Regions from separate parts of the Streptomyces fungicidicus genome, predicted to be linked through region 3. Evidence: riboswitches for the same ligand, from Rfam matches in the RefSeq annotation. Region 3 holds a riboswitch; each other region holds the start of a gene.
The links. A riboswitch is a leader RNA that binds a small molecule or an ion and turns the genes downstream of it on or off. The one in region 3 is predicted to bind cyclic di-AMP.
Positions count from the first base shown of each region.

Region 1 (5,304 bases), 1.8 Mb from region 3:
CGAGACCCCCGGCACCGAGCCCGCCGACACCGGTGAGATGCCCGCGGTGGCCCTGCTCGACGAGCAGGAGGAGACCGTTCCGGCTCCCCCGTCGCCGCGCGCCGCCTCGCGCGCGGGGTCCCGTTCCCGCCGCCGTTCGCCCGCCAAGCGCTCCGCGCTGCTGACGGTGGCCGTGCCCTCGGCGTGCGTGATGGGCGTCGCGGGCATCGCCGCCGCCTCGGTCGGCGGCCTGACCGACGAGGGCGGCCAGGAGACGACGACGACCGCCGCGGACGCCCCGCCGGTGCAGCCGTCCGCCGCAAACATCAAGCTCGACACCCAGCTGGAGAGCCTCGCCGCCGGCGCCGACGACTTCGCCGACCGCGCCAGCCGCACCCAGGAGCGCATCGACCTCAAGGCGCAGCAGGAGGCCGACCGCAAGGCGGCCGCCGAGGAGGCTGCCCGCAAGGAGCGGCTGCGGCCGAAGTTCGCGCTGCCGGTCGCACAGCACGGCCTCAGCGCCTACTACGGCCAGTCCGGCATCAACTGGATGTCCGTGCACTCCGGCATCGACTTCCCCGTGTCGTACGGCGCGACGGTGATGGCCGCGACCGACGGCACGGTGCGCACGCAGTACAACTCCGCCTACGGCAACATGATGATCGTGACGGCGATGGACGGCACGGAGACGTGGTACTGCCACCTCTCCAGTTACCAGGTACCCTCCGGCACGGCCGTCAAGGCGGGCGACCCGATCGCCTTCTCCGGGAACTCCGGCAACTCCACCGGTCCGCACCTGCACTTCGAGGTCCGCCCGGGCGGCGGCTCGGCGATCGACCCGCTCGCCTGGTTCCGCAGCCACGGCCTCGACCCGTCGTAGGACCGGGCGGCCCCGGCCCACGACGGGTCCCTCAGCCGGGACGGCTAGAGCTTCTCCACCGGCGCGTACCGCAGCAGCAGCCGCTTGGGCTTGTCGCCGAAGTCGATCGTCGCCTCCGCGTTCGCCCCCGTGCCCTTCACCGCGACCACGGTGCCCAGGCCGAACTGGTCGTGCGTGACCCGGTCCCCGACCGCCAGCGACACCACGGGGTTCTCAGCGGTCCGCCGGGTGGCGAAGCCGGAGGCGCCCGCCGCCGACGAGCGGGAGCGGGAGGACGACAGCGAGGCCGCCACGCCCGACGCCCGACCGGACGACACGGGCGCGCTCGCCCCCGTCCGCTTCCACTCCAGATGGGCGGCCGGGATCTCTTCCAGGAAGCGCGAGGGCGGGTTGTAGGACGGCTGCCCCCAGGCGCTGCGCAGCGTCGACCGGGTGAGGTACAGGCGCTCCCGCGCGCGGGTGATGCCCACGTACGCCAGCCGCCGCTCCTCCTCGAGCTCCTTGGTCTGGCCGAGGGCGCGCATGTGCGGGAAGACGCCGTCCTCCATGCCGGTGAGGAAGACGACCGGGAACTCCAGGCCCTTGGCGGTGTGCAGGGTCATCAGGGTGATGACGCCGGAGCCGTCCTCGTCCTCGTCGGGGATCTGGTCGGAGTCGGCGACCAGGGCGACCTGCTCCAGGAAGTCGGACAGCGCGACCGACTCGCCCTCCCCTCGCTCCTGCTCGAACTCCAGCGCGACCGCCGCGAGTTCCTGGAGGTTCTCGATGCGGGTCTCGTCCTGCGGGTCGGTGGAGGCCTGCAACTCGGCCAGATAGCCGGTGCGTTCGAGGATGGCCTCCAGGACCGTCGCCGGGCCGGCCCCGGACTCGACGACCGTACGGAGCTCCTCCATCAGCGTGTTGAACCGCTTCACGGCGTTCGACGAGCGGGCGGCCATGCCGTACGCCTCGTCGACGCGCTTGAGTGCCTGCGGGAAGCTGATCTTCTCGCGCTGCGCGAGCGCGTCGATCATCGCCTCGGCGCGGTCGCCGATGCCCCGCTTGGGCACGTTGAGGATGCGGCGCAGCGGCACCGAGTCCTCGGGGTTGGCGAGCACCCGCAGGTAGGCCAGGACGTCCCGGACCTCCTTGCGCTCGTAGAAGCGGACGCCGCCGACGACCTTGTAGGGCAGTCCGACGCGGATGAAGATCTCCTCGAAGACACGGGACTGGGCGTTGGTGCGGTAGAAGACCGCGACGTCGCCCGCCTTCGCCTCGCCCGCGTCCGTGAGGCGGTCTATCTCGTCGGCGACGAACTGCGCCTCGTCGTGCTCGGTGTCCGCGACGTACCCGGTGATCCGCGCGCCCGAGCCGGCGTTGGTCCACAGGTTCTTGGGGCGGCGCGACTCGTTGCGCTCGATGACGGCGTTGGCGGCGCTCAGGATGGTCTGGGTGGAGCGGTAGTTCTGCTCCAGCAGGATCGTCGTCGCGTCCGGGTAGTCCTCCTCGAACTGGAGGATGTTGCGGATCGTCGCGCCCCGGAAGGCGTAGATCGACTGGTCGGCGTCGCCCACCACGCACAGCTCGGCGGGCGGCACCTCGGCCTCCGGCGGTACGTCGACGGGGTGCTCCACGGTGCCGACGAGCTCGCGGACCAGGGAGTACTGGGCGTGGTTGGTGTCCTGGTACTCGTCGACCAGGACGTGCCGGAAGCGGCGGCGGTAGTGCTCGGCGACGTCCGGGAAGGCGCGGAGCAGGTTGACCGTCGTCATGATCAGGTCGTCGAAGTCGAGCGCGTTCGCCTCGCGCAGCCGCGACTGGTAGAGCGCGTAGGCCTGGGCGAGGGTCTTCTCGAAACCGTCGGCGGCCTGGGCCGCGAAGTCCTCCTCGTCGATCAGCTCGTTCTTCAGGTTGCTGATCTTGGCGCTGAAGGACTTCGGCGGGAAGCGCTTGGGATCGAGGTCCAGGTCACGGCAGACCAGGGCCATCAGCCGCTTGGAGTCGGCGGCGTCGTAGATCGAGAACGACGACGTGAACCCGAGTCTCTTGCTCTCGCGGCGCAGGATGCGCACACACGCGCTGTGGAACGTCATGACCCACATGGCGTTGGCCCGCGGGCCGACGAGCTGCTCGACGCGCTCCTTCATCTCGCCCGCGGCCTTGTTGGTGAAGGTGATCGCGAGGATCTGGCCCGGGTGCACGTGCCGCTCGGCCAGCAGGTGGGCGATGCGGTGGGTGAGCACCCGGGTCTTGCCGGAGCCGGCGCCGGCCACGATGAGCAGCGGGGAGCCGGAGTGCACGACGGCGGCACGCTGGTTGTCGTTCAGCCCCTCGAGGAGCGCGGCGGCGTCGAGCACCGGGCGCGGGGCGCCGTCCCTGTAGTAGGCGTCCCTTTCCGGCGGCACGTCGAACTTCCCGCCGAACAGGTCGTCCGGAACCTGCTCCGGCACGTGCTCGTCCTCGGGCGGCGGCGGGGGCTCGTCCGCGGGGCCCCGCTGGGCCTGGAGGTCCGCCAGGAAGCTGTCGTCAAAGAGGCTGCTCATCGCTCTCCGAGTCTAGGGTGCCCCACCGACAACCCGGGGCCGCCCCGGAAACATCCCCGGGATTCCGGCGGGCCGGCCGGGGCGGGCACCCTCCAGCACCGCGGCCTCACCCTGAGTGACCGGGAAGATCAGGTCACGAAAATGTATCGGGCATATCACCCATCAACCTTCACAGGGGCCACACGAGTTGGCTACGGTGCGGGCGGGCCGCTCGACCCCCACCGGCGAACGTCGCCGGGCCGCGCGGCCTCCGCCGAGTCCGTCCCTGCCCACCGCGGCAGCCGGAGCCGGGGACCCACCGAGACCTTGGGGTGAATCGGCCCACTCCCTCACGGAGCGGCCGTAGGGCAACCCTTCCGAAGCACCACCCGCCCGAACCCGACAGCTAACCCGGTAGGCGGAGTATGGAAGGAGTCGCCTCCCTTGGCGTCGCACCGCAAGTCGCGCACCCCCGGCCCGCGCGTGGCAGGCATACGGACCCCGGTCCTCGCCACGGCCGCGCTGACCTCCGTGGCCCTGTTGTCCCAGACGGCCAACGCCGCCCCCACGGACGACGACAGGCCGAGCCTGGAGGAGGTCGAGAAGAAGGTCGGCGACCTCTACCGGCAGGCCGAGTCGGCGACCGAGAAGTACAACGCGGCCAAGGAGAAGACCGCGAAGCAGCGCAAGCAGGTGGACACGCTCCTCGACGACGTGGCCAAGCGCACGCAGAAGCTCAACGAGGCGCGGGAGGAACTGGGCTCCTTCGCGGCCGCCCAGTACCGGACCGGCGCCGGCATCCCCGACACCGCGACCTTCCTCCTCGCGGACACGCCCCAGGACATCTTCGACCAGAGCCAGCTGATGGACCGGATGACCGGCCGCCAGAAGGTCGCGGTCGACGACTACGTCACCCAGCAGTCCGAGACGATGAAGAAGCGCCAGGAGGCCACCGAGAGCCTCGAGACGCTCACCGAGTCCCAGGGCGACCTGAAGACGGCCAAGGCCACCGTCCAGAAGAAGCTCGGCGACGCGCGTGAGCTGATGGCGAAGCTGACCGCCGAGGAGAAGGCGCGGCTCGCGGCGATCGAGAAGAAGAAGCAGCAGGAGGCCGCCCGCAAGGCCGCCGAGCTGGCACGCCAGCAGGCGGAGCGGCAGAAGGCGCAGGAGGAGGCCGCTCAGCAGGAGAGCGGCACCTCGGGCTCGTCGGAGTCCTCCGGCTCGGGCACCTCACCGTCGACGTCGACGGACTCCTCGTACGCCGCCAAGGCCGAGAAGGCGATCGCCTTCGCCCGCGCGCAGATCGGCAAGCCGTACGTCTGGGGCGCCACCGGCCCCGGCTCCTACGACTGCTCCGGCCTCACCCAGGCCGCCTGGAAGGCCGCCGGCGTCACCCTGCCGCGCACCACCTACGACCAGGTCGACGCCGGCACGACGGTCCCCGTCTCCCAGGCCCAGCCCGGCGACCTGGTCTTCTTCTACGACGACATCACCCATGTGGGCATCTACATCGGCAACGGCATGATGATCCACGCCCCGAAGCCCGGCGCGTACGTCCGCGAGGAGTCGGTCTACTACGACGGGGAGTCCTCGATCCACAGCATCGTGCGCCCGGCCTGATCAGCGCCGGGCGGCGCTCACGTCCAGAGCACCGCGATGAAGACGTTCACCGTGGTCAGCAGTCCGACCAGGCCGAACAGGCGCTTGTCCACCGTCTCCTCGTCGCGCTTCACATAGACCAGGCCGAGGATCACGATCAGCAGGGCCAGCTTCACGCCGATCTTGATGTTGTCGACGGAGTAGTCCTGGGCCTGGTTGAGGCCGACCAGGACCACTCCGGTGACCAGCATCGTCAGGGCGCCGTGCAGCATCGCGGGGACGAAGCGGGCGGTGCCCTTCCCCATCGCCTTCATCTGGGTGAGGAAGCCGCCGAGGAGCGAGGCG
Region 1 covers NZ_CP023407.1:4,709,728-4,715,031, reverse strand. The annotation lists gene CNQ36_RS21715 (M23 family metallopeptidase) at 1-859, shown strand, start outside; gene pcrA (DNA helicase PcrA) at 904-3,381, opposite strand; cyclic di-AMP (ydaO/yuaA leader) riboswitch at 3,638-3,796, shown strand; gene CNQ36_RS21705 (C40 family peptidase) at 3,805-4,980, shown strand; gene CNQ36_RS21700 (hypothetical protein) at 4,998-5,304, opposite strand, start outside.
Region 1: another riboswitch for cyclic di-AMP. It lies ahead of CNQ36_RS21705 (C40 family peptidase); the one in region 3 lies ahead of CNQ36_RS29230 (M23 family metallopeptidase).

Region 2 (5,304 bases), 3.3 Mb from region 3:
TCCGCGACTGGGCGGGCATGATGATCCGTCACGGCGGAGGACCGAGGGGCGGAGTCGCCCGCTCCGTGAAGAAGATGCGCGGGTACCTCGCCGAGCTGATCCACCGCAAGCGCGAGGCGCTCCCCGCCGAGCCGGCCCCCGGCGAGGACCTCATCTCCGGTCTCATCCGCGCCTCCGACCACGGCGAGCACCTCACCGAGAACGAGGCCGCCGCGATGGCCTTCATCCTGCTGTTCGCCGGGTTCGAGACCACCGTCAACCTCATCGGCAACGGCACCTACGCCCTGCTCACCCATCCCGGCGAGCGCGAGCGGCTGCAGCGGGGTCTCGCCGCCGGGGACCACGGACTCCTGGAGACCGGCGTCGAGGAGCTCCTGCGCTACGACGGCCCCGTGGAGCTCGCCACCTGGCGGTTCGCCACCGAGCCCGTCACCCTCGGCGGGCAGCGCATCGCGGCCGGCGACCCCGTCCTCGTCGTGCTGGCGGCGGCGGACCGGGACCCGGAGCGGTTCGCCGACCCGGACCTGCTCGACCTCGGCCGGCGCGACAACCAGCACCTGGGGTACGGCCACGGCATCCACTACTGCCTGGGCGCCCCGCTGGCCCGGCTGGAGGGCCAGACCGCGCTCGCCACCCTGCTGACCCGCCTCCCGGACCTGCGGCTCGCCGCGGATCCCGCCGAGCTCCGCTGGCGCGGCGGGCTCATCATGCGCGGACTGCGCACGCTGCCCGTGGAGTTCACCCCGCCGCGGACGTGACGGACCGGGCGGCCGTCCGCCCTGCCCGCCAACGGACCAGCGCAAACATGACACGCCCTCATGTCTGTGATCTTCACGTGATCTGCGCGGCATGAACTTGTGACAAGTGATCGACTGCCGATACGTTCACCCATCAAGTGTGGTGGCTCGTACTCCGACTCGCCGCACCGTCATTGCTGTCTCGCGAAAGGTCTCCGCATGCTCTCCGGGAACGGTCGGCACCGTCGCCCCCGCCAGGCTCCGGCTCTCCTCGTCGCGGCCGGAGTGACCGGCTCCGCCATCGCGATCCCCCTCCTCGGGGCAGGCAGCGCGAGCGCGGCCGACGGCGCCACCTGGGACCGGGTCGCCGAGTGCGAGAGCGGCGGCTCCTGGAGCCAGAACACCGGCAACGGTTACTACGGCGGACTGCAGTTGACCCAGGACGACTGGGAGAACTACGGCGGCCTGGACTTCGCGCCCAGCGCCGACCAGGCCAGCCGCGGCCAGCAGATAGCCGTGGCCGAGAAGATCCTCGCCGACCAGGGGGTCGGCGCGTGGCGCACCTGCGGGCTGCTCTCGGGCCTGGAGCAGGGCTCGGCATCGGCCGACATCGACACCGGCGTGTCGGAGGACTCGACGAAGAGTGGGTCCGGCTCATCCGATTCCTCCGACTCATCCAGATCGTCCGACTCCAGCGAATCCTCCCCTTCCTCCGGTTCGTCCGATGACGAGAGCGTCGCCGGCGATTCGGCCAAGTCCGACAAGTCAAGCGATTCCGGCAAGGATTCGGACACCGCCTCCGACGGGGGATCCGGCGCCTCCCCCTCCGCCTCGAACGCGCCGAAGAGTGACGAGTCGGACAAGTCGGGGCAGAGTACCGGTTCTTCGGGGGCCGTCGACGGTGAGGACACGGGCAACGGCCGTCATCGCGGCGTGAGCGCCGAGGAGGGTGACGGCGGGGACCGTGCGCCGGGATCGTCCGGACGGCATGCCTCCCGCGGCGCGGACGCCTCGCGCGACGCCGCCGACGGCTCGTACACCGTGCGCACCGGCGACAGCCTCTCGTTCATCGCCGACTCCCTTGAGCTCAAGGGCGGATGGCGCTCGCTCTACGCCGTGAACGAGCAGGTCGTCGGCGTCGACCCGGACCTCATCCTGCCCGGTCAGGAGCTTGAGGTCGGGGTCGAACCGGGCGAAAAGTGACGCCCGAAAGGGCCTGACGGCGGCGGCAGTTGGCGTCATGGTTCGCGCTGAATGTCCGGTTTAAAGACTGTGAGATATAGGTCTCAGAAGCCCTGATCGTCTTTGATATTCCGCGGATCGCGTGTCTACGGTCGTGACCGCTCGCCATCGCGGGCCCCGGCTGCCGCCACGCCGAATCCTGCCAGTGGCAGCACGGGAACAGTCGTCGCGTAATGCGCCGTAGGCAGGAGCGGGGGACCCAAGGTAAGCGCCGAGTCCGGGCAGTTGACGCCGGATCCGGCTTGGGGTGAAGCCGTGTCCCGGGAGGGGCGCGGCCGGGCAACTCAACCGGCCCGAACCCGACAGCTCACCTCGCAGGCGTCGGTGAGGGGATCCCAGCATGCTGTTTTCCACCAAGGGCAAGCACCGTCGTCCGTCCAAGGCCACCCGCGCGCTCGCCGTGGCCGGCGTCGCCTCCGCCGCCGTCGCCGCCCCGCTGATGGCGGCCGGCAACGCCTCCGCCGCCACCGCCTCCGAGTGGGACGCCGTCGCCCAGTGCGAGTCCGGCGGCAACTGGTCCATCAACACCGGCAACGGCTACTACGGCGGTCTGCAGTTCTCGGCCTCCACCTGGGCCGCGTACGGCGGCACCCAGTACGCCGCCTCCGCCGACCAGGCCAGCAAGGCCCAGCAGATCGAGATAGCCGAGAAGGTCCTCGCGGGCCAGGGCAAGGGCGCCTGGCCGGTCTGCGGCACCGGCCTGTCCGGCGCGGCCTACAGCGGCTCCTCCTCCAACGGCTCCGGCTCCTCGCAGGGCTCCGGCTCCACCGAGACCCGTGAGACCGAGCAGAAGGCCTCCCGCTCCGCCGAGCGCCCGGCCGCCGAGAAGCAGGCCGAGCCGAAGGCCGAGCAGAAGACCGTCACCACCCCGACCGGCAAGAAGGTCGAGAAGGGCGACGGCGAGTACAAGGTCCTCAAGGGCGACACCCTGAGCTCGATCGCCAAGGAGCACGACGTCAAGGGCGGCTGGGCCAAGCTCTTCGAGCTGAACGACGACATCGTCGACGACGCCGACCTCATCTTCCCGGGCCAGCAGCTGCACCTGAAGTAAGCGGCAGCGGTCCCCCTGCTCCCCGCCCCGGTGCGTCTTCCCCCGTACGCACCGGGGCGGGGTTCTCATGTCGGGACCGGACCGGGTTCCGCGCGGGTTTCCCGAAAACTGCTTTGTTCCGTCCGGAAACAATTTACTCTCGGTTCTGTCCACGGGGCGGGTGGCCGGATGGCCGATCGCCCGGAGCCGGTTAGGCTCGGTCTCGCAGGACCCGCCGTGGCCCTGCTCACCCGCGTCACATCCATGAAGGAGATGCTCGTGCCGTCCATCGACGTCGTCGTAGCCCGGGAAATCCTGGACTCCCGAGGCAACCCCACGGTCGAGGTCGAGGTCGGCCTCGACGACGGCAGCACGGGTCGTGCCGCCGTCCCGTCCGGCGCCTCCACCGGTGCCTTCGAGGCCATCGAACTCCGTGACGGCGATGCCAACCGTTACCTGGGCAAGGGTGTCGAGAAGGCCGTCCTGGCCGTCATCGAGCAGATCGGCCCGGAGCTCGTCGGCTACGACGCCACCGAGCAGCGCCTGATCGACCAGGCGATGTTCGACCTGGACGCCACCGACAACAAGGGCTCCCTCGGCGCCAACGCCATCCTCGGCGTCTCGCTCGCCGTCGCCCACGCCGCCTCCGAGGCCAGCGACCTCCCGCTCTTCCGCTACCTGGGCGGCCCGAACGCGCACCTGCTGCCGGTGCCGATGATGAACATCCTGAACGGCGGCTCGCACGCCGACTCCAACGTGGACATCCAGGAGTTCATGATCGCGCCGATCGGCGCGGAGTCCTTCTCCGAGGCGCTGCGCTGGGGCACCGAGGTCTACCACACCCTCAAGAAGGTCCTGAAGAGCAAGGGCCTGGCCACCGGCCTCGGCGACGAGGGCGGCTTCGCCCCGAACCTCGGCTCCAACCGCGAGGCCCTCGACCTCATCCTCGAGGCCGTCAAGGAGGCCGGCTACACCCCCGGCGAGCAGATCGCCCTGGCCCTCGACGTGGCCGCGTCCGAGTTCTACAAGGACGGCGTCTACACCTTCGAGGGCAAGGAGCGCTCGGCGGCCGAGATGACCGAGTACTACGCCGAGCTCGTCGAGGCGTACCCGCTGGTCTCCATCGAGGACCCGCTGTTCGAGGACGACTGGGAGGGCTGGAAGACCATCACCGCCAAGCTCGGTGACAAGGTCCAGCTCGTCGGCGACGACCTGTTCGTCACCAACCCCGAGCGCCTCGCCCGCGGCATCGACGAGGGCGCCGCCAACGCCCTGCTGGTCAAGGTCAACCAGATCGGCTCGCTGACCGAGACCCTGGACGCCGTCGAGCTGGCCCAGCGCAACGGCTTCAAGTGCATGATGTCGCACCGCTCCGGCGAGACCGAGGACGTCACCATCGCCGACCTCGCCGTCGCCACCAACTGCGGCCAGATCAAGACCGGCGCCCCGGCCCGCTCCGAGCGCGTCGCCAAGTACAACCAGCTGCTGCGCATCGAGGAGATCCTCGACGACGCCGCGGTGTACGCCGGCCGCAGCGCCTTCCCGCGGTTCAAGGGCTGACCTGCCCCGTAGAGGCGGCGTCGTACGTACGTCCCCGTACCCGGTCCCGTACCGTGTGCGGGGACGTACGCGCGTAAGCAGGTGAACCGGAGGCGGAACATGGCGGTCAAGGACCGGGACCGTTTCTCCACCGCGACCAGGATCCGGCTGATCGGTGAGCAGACCGCCGCCCGGGTCTACCGTTCGCAGACCAAACGCCAGGCACGCCGCTCCCGGCTGACCGGACGGGCGGCGCTGCTCGCCCTGGTGGTCTGCTCCCTGATCGTGGCCCTCGCCTACCCCATGCGGCAGTACGTCTCCCAGCGCGCGGACATCGCCGACCTCCAGCAGGAGCAGGCCGAGACCCGCCAGCGGGTCGAACGGCTGCGCGACCTCAAGGCGCGCTGGCAGGACGACGCGTACGCCGAGCAGGAGATCCGCCGGCGACTGCACTACGTCCTGCCCGGCGAGACCGGATACATCGTCATCGACCCGGGCACGGCCAAGCAGTCCCGTGCGGATCTCGAGGCCGCCGACCGCCCCTGGTACGCGAACGTCTGGGACGGCGTCGACAAGGCCGACGCCGCCGCCCGGTAACCCCCATCGAAAGCCGCAGAGAAGACAGGTATGGAAACCCCTCCGCCCACGACCCCCCGCACCGAGCCCACCGACGCGGACGTCGAGGCCTTCAAGCAGCAGCTCGGGCGGCCCCCGCGCGGGCTGCGCGCCATCGCGCACCGCTGCCCCTGCGGGCAG
Region 2 covers NZ_CP023407.1:3,167,774-3,173,077, reverse strand. The annotation lists gene CNQ36_RS14225 (cytochrome P450 family protein) at 1-758, shown strand, start outside; gene CNQ36_RS14220 (LysM peptidoglycan-binding domain-containing protein) at 957-1,940, shown strand; cyclic di-AMP (ydaO/yuaA leader) riboswitch at 2,146-2,315, shown strand; gene CNQ36_RS14215 (LysM peptidoglycan-binding domain-containing protein) at 2,320-3,030, shown strand; gene eno (phosphopyruvate hydratase) at 3,289-4,569, shown strand; gene CNQ36_RS14205 (FtsB family cell division protein) at 4,669-5,145, shown strand; gene CNQ36_RS14200 (DUF501 domain-containing protein) at 5,176-5,304, shown strand, end outside.
Region 2: another riboswitch for cyclic di-AMP. It lies ahead of CNQ36_RS14215 (LysM peptidoglycan-binding domain-containing protein); the one in region 3 lies ahead of CNQ36_RS29230 (M23 family metallopeptidase).

Region 3 (5,304 bases):
GGATCCACACCTTTCACGGCTCCACGAATTAGCGCGCATCACCGGTTCAACAGTTTCTGCGGGCAGCACGAATAAAGCCCCGCAAAATGCTTCCCCTTTGTATACGGCACTCGTGTTAATGCCGAAGACTCGGCATGTTTACGGGATGTTGCGGGTTCCTCACACGGTCCGGGCGGGCGCCCCGGTCGGCGCCGCCGGCGAAGCGCAGCCGGTGGCCGGCGGTCGCGCGCTCGGTGTGCAGCGCCGTGACGGCCCGCGCCCGGTCGCCGTCGCCGCGCGCCACGGCGTCCACGATCGCGCCGTGCTCCGCCCAGTACTCGACCGGGTCGGGCGGCCCCTCACTGGCGTACATCCAGGCGATCTTGTGCCGCAGCTGGGTCAGTGCCGAGGTCAGCGCCGGGCTGCCGGAGGCCTGGGCGAGCGTCTCGTGGAACCAGCCGCTCAGGGAGCGCAGGTCGTCGCTGTTGCCCTGGCGGGCGCGTTCCTGCCCCAGCCGGACCAGACCGCGCAGCACCTTCAGATGGGCCTCGGTGCGGCGCTGCGCCGCTCGGGAGGCGCCGAGCGGCTCCAGGAGCAGGCGCATCTCCAGCAGGTCGGCGGCCTCCTGCTCGGTGGGTTCCGCGACGCACGCGCCCGCGTGCCGCCGGGTGACCACGAACCCCTCGGCCTCCAGTGTGCGCAGCGCCTCCCGGACGGGGACGCGGGAGACGCCGTAGCGGCGGGCGAGTACTTCCTCGGTGAGCCGGCCGCCGCGCTCGTGGACCCCCGTGACGATGTCGTCCCGGATCGCCGTGCACACCGAGTGCGCGGGAATACGCATGACGGACCTCCGGCTTAATCCCCGTGAAACGTCGACGGATTGACGTGTGTTCCGTGACTCTATTGCAATCCGCGAGAATTTCCGACGGCGGGCCGGAATCCAGGCGTATTTTTTGGACAGACGTTCCCCGGAAACACCGATGCCCCGGCTCGGGGGAGCCGGGGCATCGGGAAGCGGGCGGGTCAGAGACCGACGCCGTGCGCGCGGAGGTAGGCGACGGGGTCGAGGTCGGAACCGTACTCGGCGGTCGTGCGGGCCTCGAAGTGCAGGTGGGCGCCCGTGACGTTGCCGGTCGCGCCGGAGAGGCCGATCTGCTGCCCGGCGGCGACCTGCTGGCCCACCGAGACGCCGATGGACGACAGGTGTCCGTACTGGGTGTACGTGCCGTCGTTCATCTTGATGACGACCTGGTTGCCGTACGAGCCGCCCCAGCCCGCCTCGACGACGGTGCCGATGCCGACCGACTGGACGGGGGTGCCGCTCGCGGCGTGGAAGTCGACGCCGGTGTGGCTGCCGGAGGACCAGAGCGAGCTGCCGGCCTGGTAACTGGTCGAGACGTACGAGCCGGGGATCGGGGAGACGAAGGTGTTGAGGCGCTTGCGCTCGGCCTCCCGCGCGGCGCGCACCTTCTCCGCCCGGGCCTCCTCGGCGGCCTTGGCCGCCTTCTCGCGCGCGGCCTCCTCGGCGGCCTTGCGGGCGGCGGCCTCGGCGGCCTCACGGGCGGCCTCGTGCTGGGCGGCGGCCTGGGCGTCGATCCGTTCGGCGACCGAGTCGCCCAGGGTGACGACGGGGGTGAGACCGGTCTGCGCGGCGGCGGGTTCGGCGGCGAGCGCGGGGGCCGCGAGGGAACCGACGACGCCGGTGGTGGTGAGGGCAGCGACGCCCGCCGCGCGGGCGGTGCCGCGCTGCATCCTGCTGGGACGACGGTGCTTGCCCGGGGCGCGGGTGAACGCCATGTACAGGCTGGTCCTTTCCTTCCCTCTCGCCTACCGGGTTAGCTGACGGGTTCGGAGCAGGAAGGTCTCCTACGGACCCCCTCGCGACACGCGCGGGCGTCCGATTCACCCCAGGGACTGTGTGGGTCCCCGGCTCCCCTGGCTCGCGCCGTACGGGGACTCGGCGATGGCTGTCCGGTGCCGCGGGTGCGGCGCACTGCCCGACGAACAGCCCGCACGAAGCTAAGCGGGGAGCCGTCCGTTCCCCAAACAAAACCCGGTTTTTGTAGCGCATCCCACAGGGCAGACAGGCAGCCTCCGCCTCAATTCGGGCACAAACGGGCCCTGGTGACGCCGACGTCACCAGGGCCCGCCCGCGCGTGCGTCCGCCGCCGCTCGCTACTCGGCCGCCACGACGCTGACTTCGCCGATGCCGAGCGCCTCGACCGGCGCCTTGATCTGCGCCGCGTCGCCGACGAGGACGGTCACCAGACGGTCCCCCGGGAAGGCGCTGACGACGGCCGCGGTGGCCTCCACGGTGCCGGTCGCCGCCAACTGCCGGTACAGGTCGGCCTGGTAGTGGTCGGGCAGGTGCTGCTCGACCTGGTCGGCCAGGGTGCTCGCGACGGCGGCCGCCGTCTCGTACTTCAGCGGCGCCACGCCCACGAGGTTCTGCACGGCGACGTCGCGTTCGGCGTCGGTGAGGCCCTCCGCGGCGAGCGTGCGCAGGACCTTCCACAGGTCCTCCAGCGCGGGGCCGGTGTTCGGGGTGTCGACGGAGCCGCTGATGGCGAGCATCGCCGCGCCCGAGCCGTCCGGGGCCGACCTGAGGACCTGTCCGAAGGACCGCACGCCGTAGGTGTAGCCCTTCTCCTCGCGCAGCACGCGGTCCAGGCGGGAGGTGAGGGTGCCGCCGAGGCAGTAGGTGCCGAGCACCTGCGCGGCCCACACGCGGTCGTGCCGGTCGGGGCCGACCCGGCCGATCAGCAGCTGCGTCTGGACGGCGCCGGGGCGGTCCACGATCACGACCCGGCCGGTGTCGTCGGCGACCACCGGCGGCACGGGCCGCACCTGGCCCGGGGAACCGGTCCAGGCGCCCAGCGTGTCGCCGAGCAGCGCGTCCAGGTCGACGCCCGTGAGGTCGCCCACGACCACGACGGTCGCCGTCGCGGGGCGGACGTGCTTCTCGTAGAAGGCGCGCACCGCCGCCGAGTCGATGCCGGCGACCGTCTCCTCGGTGCCCTGGCGCGGCCGCGACATGCGCGAACTCGCCGGGAACAGCTCCTTGGACAGCTCCTTGGCGGCGCGCCGGGAGGGGTTGGCCAGCTCGTGCGGGATCTCGTCGAGGCGGTTGCGGACGAGCCGCTCCACCTCGCTGTCGGCGAACGCGGGCGCCCTGAGGGCGTCGGCGAGCAGCCCGAGCCCCTTCGGCAGCCGCGAGGCCGGGACCTCCAGGCTGAGACGGACGCCGGGGTGGTCGGCGTGCATGTCCAGGGTGGCGCCGCAGCGCTCCAGTTCGGCGGCGAACTCCTCGGCGGAGTGCTTGTCGGTGCCCTCGGAGAAGGCCCGGGCCATGATGGTGGCGACGCCGTCGAGGCCGGCCGGCTCGGCCTCCAGGGGTGCGTCGAGGAGCACCTCGACGGCGACGACCTGCTGGCCGGGGCGGTGGCAGCGCAGCACGGTCAGGCCGTTGTCGAGCGTGCCGCGCTCGGGGGCCGGGAAGGCCCAGGGCCTGGCGTCGCCCGCCTGCGGCTGCGGGTGGAAGTCCATCGTGGCGAGCTCGGTCACTTCGCCGCCTCCTCGTTCTCGTCGGTGCCGGCGGCCGCGGCTTCCTCGGTGTCCTCGTCCTCGGCGGCGACGGGCTCGTAGACGAGCACCGCGCGGTTGTCGGGGCGCAGGCGGGCCTTGGCGACCTCCTGCACCTCCTCCGCCGTCACCTCCAGGACGCGCTGCACGGCGGTCAGGGCGAGCTGGGGGTCGCCGAACAGGACGGCGTACCGGCACAGTTCGTCGGCGCGGCCGGCGACGGTGCCGAGCCGGTCCAGCCATTCACGCTCCAACTGGGCCTGCGCGCGCTCCATCTCCTCGGCGGTGGGGCCCTGCTCGGCGAACCGGGCGAGCTCCTCGTCGATGGCGGCCTCGATGACCGGCACCTCCACGTCGCCTGACGTCTTCACGTCCAGCCAGCCCAGGGAGGGCGCCCCGGCCAGCCGCAGCAGGCCGAAGCCGGCGGCCACGGCCGTACGGTCGCGCCGTACGAGGCGGTTGTAGAGCCGCGAGGACTCGCCGCCGCCGAGCACGGTGAGCGCCAGGTCGACGGCGTCGCACGCGCGGGTGCCGTCCTCCGGCAGCCGGTAGGCGGCCATCAGCGCACGCGCGGGGACCTCCTCCTCCACGACCTCGCGCAGCTGCCCGCCCATGACGTCGGGCAGCGCGCCGTCGCGCGGGGCGGGCTTGCCGTCGTGGGACGCGATGGAGCCGAAGTACTTCTCGATCCAGGCGAGCGTCTGCTCCGGGTCGATGTCGCCGACGACGGAGAGCACGGCGTTGTTCGGCGCGTAGTACGTGCGGAAGAACTGGCGGGCGTCCTCCAGGGTGGCCGCGTCCAGGTCCGCCATCGAGCCGATGGGCGTGTGGTGGTACGGGTGGCCCTCCGGGTAGGCGAGGGCGGTCAGCTTCTCGAAGGCGGTGCCGTAGGGCACGTTGTCGTAGCGCTGGCGGCGCTCGTTCTTGACGACGTCCCGCTGGTTCTCCATGGACTCGTCGTCCAGGGCGGTCAGCAGGGAGCCCATGCGGTCGGCCTCCAGCCAGAGGGCGAGCTCCAGCTGGTGGGCGGGCATGGTCTCGAAGTAGTTGGTCCGCTCGAAGCTGGTGGTGCCGTTGAGGGAGCCGCCCGCGCCCTGGACCAGCTCGAAGTGCCCGTTGCCCTTCACCTGGGCGGAGCCCTGGAACATCAGGTGCTCGAAAAGGTGAGCCAGACCGGTACGTCCCTTGACCTCGTGACGCGAACCCACGTCGTACCAGAGGCACACCGCGGCGACCGGGGTCAGGTGGTCCTCGGAGAGCACCACGCGCAGGCCGTTGGCCAGGCGGTGCTCGGTCGCTGTCAGGCCGCCGGAGCCTGCCTGGGCTGTGGCCGTGTGACCCATGGGCATGTACGTCCCTTCGATCGCGGAGGCGGTCGTCGAACCCGCCGTTTCTGCCGGTCCTGCCACTGTATGCAAGCGCGCGAACCCCCGGCGAAGTTCCCACCCGCCCCGCGATACGCCGAGAGCGAGAATCCCGGATCCTGTCTTCGAACCCGCCCCGTACCCTGCTCGCGCCCCTACCGCCCCGCCCACCCCACGCCACCCACAACCGGGTCCTGGTCCCGCCTGTCAGTGCGACGGGCCACAATGGTCCGCGTAGAGATCCCGTCCACACGCTTCAGCAAGGAGCCGGCAGCGATGGCCCGCCGCAGCACGAAGACCCCGCCGCCCGACGACTCGTACGAGGAGAAGATCCTCGACATCGACGTCGTCGACGAGATGCAGGGCTCCTTCCTCGAGT
Region 3 covers NZ_CP023407.1:6,487,190-6,492,493, reverse strand. The annotation lists gene CNQ36_RS29235 (GntR family transcriptional regulator) at 116-820, opposite strand; gene CNQ36_RS29230 (M23 family metallopeptidase) at 1,003-1,776, opposite strand; cyclic di-AMP (ydaO/yuaA leader) riboswitch at 1,789-1,952, opposite strand; gene CNQ36_RS29225 (M16 family metallopeptidase) at 2,155-3,543, opposite strand; gene CNQ36_RS29220 (M16 family metallopeptidase) at 3,540-4,910, opposite strand; gene CNQ36_RS29215 (DNA gyrase/topoisomerase IV subunit A) at 5,202-5,304, shown strand, end outside.